DNA from 2 places in the Guptibacillus sedimenti genome. Region 1 is predicted to be linked to the other one. Evidence: a T-box and tRNA genes for the amino acid it is inferred to sense, from the RefSeq annotation. Region 1 holds a T-box; the other holds one or more tRNA genes.
What was found. A T-box is a leader RNA that pairs with one kind of tRNA and senses whether it is charged. The one in region 1 lies ahead of tyrS (tyrosine--tRNA ligase), so its partner is inferred to be a tRNA-Tyr.
Positions count from the first base shown of each region.

Region 2: it has a tRNA-Tyr gene. The T-box ahead of tyrS (tyrosine--tRNA ligase) is inferred to sense a tRNA for this amino acid. The anticodon was not compared.

Region 1 covers NZ_JAQQWV010000006.1:59,970-64,161, forward strand. The annotation lists gene PQ578_RS19290 (hypothetical protein) at 1-5, shown strand, start outside; gene hemH (ferrochelatase) at 395-1,330, shown strand; T-box leader at 1,454-1,678, shown strand; gene tyrS (tyrosine--tRNA ligase) at 1,738-2,985, shown strand; gene PQ578_RS19305 (FixH family protein) at 3,027-3,785, opposite strand; gene PQ578_RS19310 (GNAT family N-acetyltransferase) at 4,050-4,192, opposite strand, start outside.
Region 2 covers NZ_JAQQWV010000003.1:88,471-92,662, reverse strand. The annotation lists gene PQ578_RS14975 (bifunctional 5,10-methylenetetrahydrofolate dehydrogenase/5,10-methenyltetrahydrofolate cyclohydrolase) at 1-763, opposite strand, end outside; ZMP/ZTP riboswitch at 805-887, opposite strand; tRNA gene PQ578_RS14970 (tRNA-Arg) at 1,182-1,255, opposite strand; tRNA gene PQ578_RS14965 (tRNA-Gly) at 1,351-1,424, opposite strand; tRNA gene PQ578_RS14960 (tRNA-Gln) at 1,428-1,502, opposite strand; tRNA gene PQ578_RS14955 (tRNA-Tyr) at 1,507-1,591, opposite strand; tRNA gene PQ578_RS14950 (tRNA-Met) at 1,609-1,685, opposite strand; tRNA gene PQ578_RS14945 (tRNA-Arg) at 1,700-1,776, opposite strand; tRNA gene PQ578_RS14940 (tRNA-Leu) at 1,787-1,871, opposite strand; gene kynU (kynureninase) at 2,034-3,311, shown strand; gene PQ578_RS14930 (hypothetical protein) at 3,376-3,561, shown strand; gene PQ578_RS14925 (spore coat protein) at 3,573-3,857, shown strand; gene PQ578_RS14920 (alanine/glycine:cation symporter family protein) at 3,981-4,192, shown strand, end outside.

The sequences.
Region 1 (4,192 bases):
AATAAGGACAAGAGCTGCGCGAATGTGCGCAGCTTTTTCTTATGAGTGGCGGTAGGGGGTCAGGTACGTACCTGACCCCCGCTTCTGACCCCCGCTTCACTACCGCGCTACTTCACAGCAGTATGAAAACAATCGTTGGTGGGCAGGCTTGAGATTGAAGTAGAAGAAGAGAAAGACAGAACGCAAGATGTCCGCTATACTAGTGAAGGAAGCGCATCGGAAGTGGCAATCTACATAAAGATTTGGTTCAATGAGTATGACACAGAACGTTGCGAATTTAAGTTCGGTTTCCTTTGATTCAGGGGAGAAAAAAAGGTATACTGATAGCTAGATGATAATAATTACAAAAAGATAGTTTGTTTAATTAATTATTGGACGAGAGGGGAACACATTCATGGCTAAAAAAACAATGGGATTACTCGTAATGGCGTATGGAACGCCGTATAAAGAAGAGGACATTGAAAGGTATTACACACATATACGACGTGGTCGTAAGCCGTCTGATGAACAATTAAAAGACCTCCAAGATCGTTACAAAGCCATTGGTGGTATTTCGCCACTTGCGAAAATAACAGAAGACCAGGCGAAAGGGCTAGAAGCTCATCTTAATAAGGTTCAAGACGAAATTGAATTCAAGCTATATATCGGATTAAAGCATATTGAACCTTTTGTTGAAGATGCTGTTCAAGAGATGCACAATGATGGAATTGAAGAAGCGGTTAGCATCGTCCTCGCTCCTCATTTCTCCACATTTAGCATCAAATCATACAATGGACGAGCTAAACAAGAAGCGGAGAAAATCGGAGGCCCGGTTATTCATTCAGTAGAAAGCTGGTATGATGAGCCGAAGTTTATCACCTATTGGGCAAAGCGAATTAAAGCTATCTTTGACGACATGTCTGACCAAGAGCGTGAAAAAGCAGTACTAATTGTTTCTGCCCATAGCTTACCTGAGAAAATCATCGCAAATGGAGACCCTTACCCTGATCAATTGAAAGAAACAGCCGACCTCATCGTTGAAGAATCTGGCGTTAAAAACGTGGCAATCGGTTGGCAAAGTGAAGGAAACACCCCTGATCCATGGATTGGTCCTGACGTACAGGATTTAACGAGAGATCTTCACGAAAAGCAAGGTTTTACTTCGTTCGTTTATGCGCCAGTTGGTTTTGTCGCGGATCATCTAGAAGTCTTGTTCGATAATGACTACGAATGTAAAGTTGTGACCGATGTAATTGGCGCAAACTATTATCGACCGGAAATGCCGAATGCCCAGGATGAATTTATTGAGATTCTTTCAACAGTCGTTTTGAAGGAACTGAATCATAAGTAATAGACACGCAGTCTGTCTTTTTCGCAGGCTGCTTTTTATAACTTGCAGATCGAAGTATGAAAGATCAATTGACAACCAAAGTAAAAAAAGATAAAGTAATGAGAAATTCATGTATCGGAATAATCAAAAGCTGTGAAGAGGAAGCAGTAGCGCGTTATGATCAGTAGTGGCAGAGAACCAGTGGGTGGTGTGAACTGGTACAGCATAGCCGTGAATTACCCCTCAGAGCTTTCTTGACGAACGGAGTGATCCTACTAGTCAGGAACGGGAGAACCGTTATCCAAATCGAGCCGGAAGAATTTATTTCTTCAATCAGGGTGGTATCGCGTGTTAAGCCACGTCCCTATTTATTATAGGGGCGTGGCTTTTTATATTATCAAATTTTACTTATTAGGAGGTCGACAGGAATGAACAGGAGCATGGATCAGTTATCAGCAGAACAAAGAAAGGAAATGGAAAGGCAATATGCGGTCTATACCCATGGAACGAGTCAAGTCATTCCTGGAGAGGAGCTTAAGGAGAAAATCGCTACTTCACTTCTAAAAAATAAGCCGCTTAAAGTTAAATTGGGTCTTGATCCTTCAGCGCCCGATGTTCATATTGGACACACCGTTGTGTTAAATAAATTAAGACAGTTTCAAGAAAATGGTCACATTATCCAACTGATTATTGGAGATTTCACCGGAAAAATTGGTGATCCGACAGGAAAGTCTACGGCAAGAGTGCAGCTTACTGACGAAGAAGTAGAAAGAAATGCAAAGACTTACCTTGAGCAGTTTGGAAAAGTTCTGGATCAAAGCAAGGTAGAGCTTCACTATAATTCAAAGTGGCTTTCTGAATTAAAATTTGAAGATGTAATTGAACTCGCCGGAAAAATTACAGTTGCTCGTCTACTTGAACGTGACGACTTTGAAAATCGAATGAAGGCGAATAAACCTGTTTCTCTTCATGAATTCTTTTACCCACTCATGCAGGGCTATGACTCTGTTCATTTGGAAAGTGATATTGAACTTGGTGGAAACGATCAATATTTCAACGTTCTCATGGGGCGTCACCTTCAGGAACAGTTTGGGAAAGAGAAGCAAGTTGTGTTAATGATGCCGCTGCTTGAAGGGTTAGATGGAATTGAGAAAATGTCTAAATCAAAAGGGAACTACATCGGAATAACTGAGAAGCCATCCGAAATGTATGGAAAAGCGATGTCCATTCCGGATGAGCTAGTTATAAAGTATACGGAACTCATTACGGACTTATCTCTTGATGAAAAGCTATCGGTTCGACAGGAAATTGAACAAAATGAGATTCATCCTAGAACGGCTAAAATGAATCTCGCCAAAACCATAGTTCGCATGTTTCATGGAGAAACAGCTTCTCAAAGTGCGGAAGCGCAATTTCAGCAAGTGTTTCAGCAAAAGCAGCTTCCAACCGATATTGAGGAAGTGATATGGGAAGGTGAGCGCTCAATCTCAGTGCCGAATCTACTCGTTTCGCTCGACATGTTATCCTCAACGAGTGAAGCGAGACGAATGGTGAAAAATGGCGGCATAAAACTGAATGAGACGAAAGTCACGAATGTTAACGAAGAAGTGACAGTAAAAGATGGACTCGTCGTTCAAGTAGGGAAACGAAAATTTAAGAAGATCAAATTAAACTAATAAAAGGCTCTCCCTTTCAAGTTAAAGGGAGAGCCTTTGCGTTATTCTGTGATTGTTAGGTTTTCTTCTGTATGTTCATGAAGTCCTTCGTCATTCTCGACATGAATGGTAACTGTGTAATCACCAGCTTCTTTAAACGAAGTTGTGGCTTCGTATTCGCCGTCTTTCATTTCTTCAGCGTCAATCCACTCAGCTTTTTCTTCCTCCACTTTCGAAATTTCATAACGAACGTCAGCACCTGTTAAAGCGGCATCGTCTTTTTGCAGGTGTGCCATTAACATAACCTCTTCATTGGCTTTCATTTCTTCAGGCTTCATGAGATGAATGGATACGGCGCTTTCATGTTCATGCTCGTGTTCATGACTTTCAGAAGCGGCTTCTTCTTCAGAACCTACCATGATCTCATTTTTCGGCATCGTATGTAGATCTCGAGCAGTTACATGAGATTGAACAAAATATTTTCCGGCTTCATCAAGTTGCTGTTCAGCCGAATACACGCCATCGCCATCATGAGAAGCTTCGATCATTTCACTCTCTTCTTTAGCGCCCTCTTTCCATACTTCGAACATCACTTCATCTGCATCGTCTACCTTTTCTTCTCCTTGTGTAACCGTGACAGAGAATGTAACCTTTTCACCTTTTTCTACTTTTTCAGGAGTATCAAGTGCAACTTCAAGCGTCTCAACTTGCGTCTCTTCAGCTGTTGAATTATTATCAGATTCATTTGCATTATCCTGTCCGCATGCCGCGAGAACAATCGCCATGCTAAGAATAGAAACTAACGACCCTAATTTTTTCATTTCATTCTTCCTTCCTTCCATTATCCACTAAACGATTTTCTAAGTGTACAGTATGACCAAAAATCGAATCTTGTAAACTCGATCAACACTTTAATAGTAAGAAAGTTAGGCGGTGATCTCAAGTGGATATTAGATTGACATGTGACTAGCTCATGACAAAATCGTATAACTCCAAACTTGTCAAAAGGAATAAAGTAGTTGAATAGAAATTGAATTAATTCCAGACGTGAAGAAAACGATCCGTATAGAGAGGGATCGTTTTCTTCACGTCATAGATGTTTCAGTTTCAAAACGGATCATCATCCATTTTTCAATATCCTGAAATCCAATCCGTTTATATATCGCACCTGCATCAGGATTATCATAGAAAAGACAAAGCACTTTCCCTTCTTGTAGAACGTCGAAAC
Region 2 (4,192 bases), on a different contig from region 1:
GTGTAATATAGGACGCTTTCTTAGCAGCCGCTTCATATTCCACATCCCCAACGTTTCCTTTGTTATATCCAGCATCCAGCACAACAGCTCCGTCTTTAACCCAGTCACCTTTAATAAATTCCGGCTTACCCACTGCAGCAATGACGATATCTGCTTGCTGCACATGCGAAGCAAGGTTAGTAGTTCTAGAATGACAAGTTGTTACTGTTGCATTCTGATTTAATAAAAGCGCAGATACTGGTTTTCCTAAAATTGGGCTGCGGCCGATTACAACAGCGTGCTTTCCTTCAGCTTGAATATCATAGTCTTCCATGATTTTCATGATTGCTGCAGGAGTGCAAGATGGATAAGTTCCAAATCCAAGAGCTGTTTGGCCATAGCCAGCACTCGTTACACCATCAACATCTTTCTCGATCGCAATGGTTTCAAAAGCAAGACGTTCATCAATTTGAGATGGAACGGGGTGTTGAAGCAATATACCATGCACAGAAGCATCCCGGTTTAACTCTTCAATTGTCTGTACGAGCGTTTCAGTTGTTGTGTCTTCGGAGAGGTGAATTTTTTTAGAGGTAATTCCTACCCGCTCACACGCATTGCCTTTCATTCTTACATAGGTCTCAGAAGATGGATCATCTCCAACAAGTATAGTCACAAGGCTTGGAGTCACATCCTTTTCTTTAAGAGATGCAACTCTTGTCTTTAACTCTTCTTTTATGCGATTAGCAACTGCTTTACCGTCTAAAATTTTTGTTTCGTTTGTCATATAAACTCCTCCTGAAAATTGGTAAAGAATGAGTTGTCTCATTTCTTCGCCCAGACGACCGGCATAGTCCGTCACAGCTCCCCTATGGTTATTTCCACAATTGTCGTCAGTTACTGCAACGAATGATTTCTACGGATATAGTAGCATAAAACAGAAACAAACGAAAGAAAAATGGGACAACAAACCACTAAAAGTGAACAAATTAATTAAATTACAATTAATCGTTCGGATATAATCTCCTCATCCTCCTTTAAAACAAGATGAATTCCTTTCGATTATCCTTGTCCATTCAGTACCAAATATATCTTTAAATTAGATGCTCTACTCGTTTATTGCAAATGACCTCTATGCTCACTTACTCGTGTGTATAAGAACAAAAAAACCCTTGAATAGAAATTCTATTCAAGGGTTTTTGGTATGCGCCTTAGAGGATTCGAACCTCTGACCCACAGCTTAGAAGGCTGTTGCTCTATCCTACTGAGCTAAAGGCGCATGATATGGAGAAGATTTCTCATCTAATCATTAGTATATCATGATTTAAATTATGATGGAAAGTTCATTCTGGTATTCTTCTCTAAAATATGTAATGGAGCGGGTGATGGGGATCGAACCCACGACATCAGCTTGGAAGGCTGAGGTTTTACCACTAAACTACACCCGCAAATGGCTGGGCTAGCTGGATTCGAACCGGCGCATGACGGAATCAAAATCCGTTGCCTTACCGCTTGGCTATAGCCCAATCATGGTGGAGGGGGACGGATTCGAACCGCCGAACCCTGAGGGAGCGGATTTACAGTCCGCCGCGTTTAGCCACTTCGCTACCCCTCCATGATGAAATTGAAATATGGTAGCGGCGGAGGGGATCGAACCCCCGACCTCACGGGTATGAACCGTACGCTCTAGCCAGCTGAGCTACACCGCCACTTACATTATGTATGGTGCGCCCGAGAGAAGTCGAATCCCTAACCTTCTGATCCGTAGTCAGACGCTCTATCCAATTGAGCTACGGGCGCAAAAAATATATGGTGCGGGTGAAGGGACTTGAACCCCCACGTCGTAAGACACTAGATCCTAAGTCTAGCGCGTCTGCCAATTCCGCCACACCCGCATGTGCTGTGCATCAGCGACGTTTAATAATATACCATTAGATCATTTAAAAAGTCAATCGTTATCCTAAAAAAACAAAGAAAGTTTTTTGCACAAAGAGTGAAAGCGTTGACAGGTCCTTATCCCTTTCATACGATTAGTGGTAGAAAAGGAGCTGTTTCTTATGAGTTTAACACAGTCCATTGAAAATGCTAAAAAATTCGACGAGAAAGATCCACTTGCGAAGTTCCGACGTGAATTTTATTTGAATCCGAACAGGATATATATGGATGGAAATTCTCTTGGTCTTCTTTCAAAAAAAGCTGAATCCTCTCTTCTTCAATCACTAGAAGACTGGAAACACCATGGAATAGACGGCTGGACTGATGGTCAACAACCCTGGTTTTATATGGCTGAGAACCTTGGTGGAATGACTTCTACCTTAATTGGCGCCCATTCTTCTGAAACCATGACAACCGGATCTATAACAACTAACCTTCATCAGATGCTTGCTACATTTTTTAAACCTTCTGGTAAAAAGACGAAAATTCTTGCTGATTCTCTAACATTTCCATCGGATATTTATGCGATTCAAAGTCAATTAGAACTTCACGGGTTATCACCAGATACACACCTTATTCAAGTTACAAGTCAAGATGGTAGAACGCTATTGGAAGATGACATTATTGAGGCGATTGATGAGACAGTTGCCCTAATTCTTCTTCCTTCTGTTCTGTATCGAAGTGGTCAATTACTCGATATTGAAAAGTTAACGAAAGCGGCTCATGATAAAGGAGCGATCATCGGATTTGATTTGGCTCACTCAATAGGAGCCATTCCACATAAACTTCATGAATGGAAGGTGGATTTCGCCGTTTGGTGTACATACAAATACTTAAATAGTGGACCTGGTGGAGTTGGCGGCCTTTTCGTTCATAAGGATCACCTGGGAAGACGCCCTGGACTTGCGGGTTGGTTCAGTTCAAAAAAGGACGTGCAATTTGATATGAGTCATACGCTTACTCATGCAGAAACCGCAGGCGCTTATCAAATTGGAACACCTCATATTTTTAGCATGGCCCCATTAATCGGGTCATTAGAATTGATGAATGATGCAGGAATTGAATCGATACGAGCAAAATCGCTTTCCCTAACCAGATTTTTAATGGAACTTGTTCAAGAGAACTTAATAGAAGATGGCTTTGTGATTACGAACCCATCAGAAGATGATCGGCGCGGTGGACACGTTTGTTTGGAGCATGATGATGCCGCACGTATATGTAAAGCGTTAAAACAACAAGGCGTCATTCCAGATTTCCGTTCTCCAAACGTGATTAGGCTCGCACCGATTGCCCTTTATTCTTCTTATGTAGACGTCTATCACGTTGTAGAGATTCTTAAAACCATCATGCGTGAAAAGACGTATCAACAATTTTCTAACAAACGAAATGTTATCGCTTAAGGTTGTATATTTCCAAACCTCCCCATTCATACTAAACATGATTAAAATGAAGGAGGGAAACTGGATGAGTCAACTTAATGAACTTGAACTTCAAAACTTACGTCATATGATTGGCGGCCACGAAACACTTGCAAACAAACTTGATTCCTACGCGGAGTCGTGTACCTGCCCACAGCTTAAGCAAATGCTACAAAAAGATGCTCAAGATGCACGTCATACACAACAACAACTAATGGGCTTTCTAAGCTAAGGAGGGATCTTATGAACGAAAAAGATATGGTAAACGACTATTTATCAGTGTTAAACAGTAGCTTAAGTAATTACGGAAGCGTGATTTCTCAAGCTGATAATCAGCAACTCCGGCAGGCTCTTCAACAGATCCGTAATACAGATGAACAGAGACAGTATAGCCTTTATCAGTACGCAAAGCAGAAAGGGTACTATCAACCTGCAGCGCCAGCTCAGGTTAATGAAATACAACAAGTTAAGAACCAACTGAGTGGTGCGCAACAGCAACAAAACAATCAGCCACCTCAAATGCATTAAACGGGAGCCGGTGAAAACCGGCTCTATGTCTTTGTACTCATTTTTTCATAATTTTACAAATAGCGTTTCGCTCTCCCACTATATGGATAATTAAACTAGTACTACATATAAGGAGTGTTGGCAATGGACGCTATTTTAAATGCAATAACCGAATTTTCCGCATTCATCTGGGGTTACCCAATGATGATCTTACTTTTAGGAGGCGGCTTGTTTCTAACAATACGGTTAGGATTCTTTCAAATCCTGTTTTTTCCCCACGCCTTAAAACATACGATCGGTAAAGTATTCAAAAAAGAAAAAGGTGATGGCACCATCTCGCCTTTTCAAGCATTTGC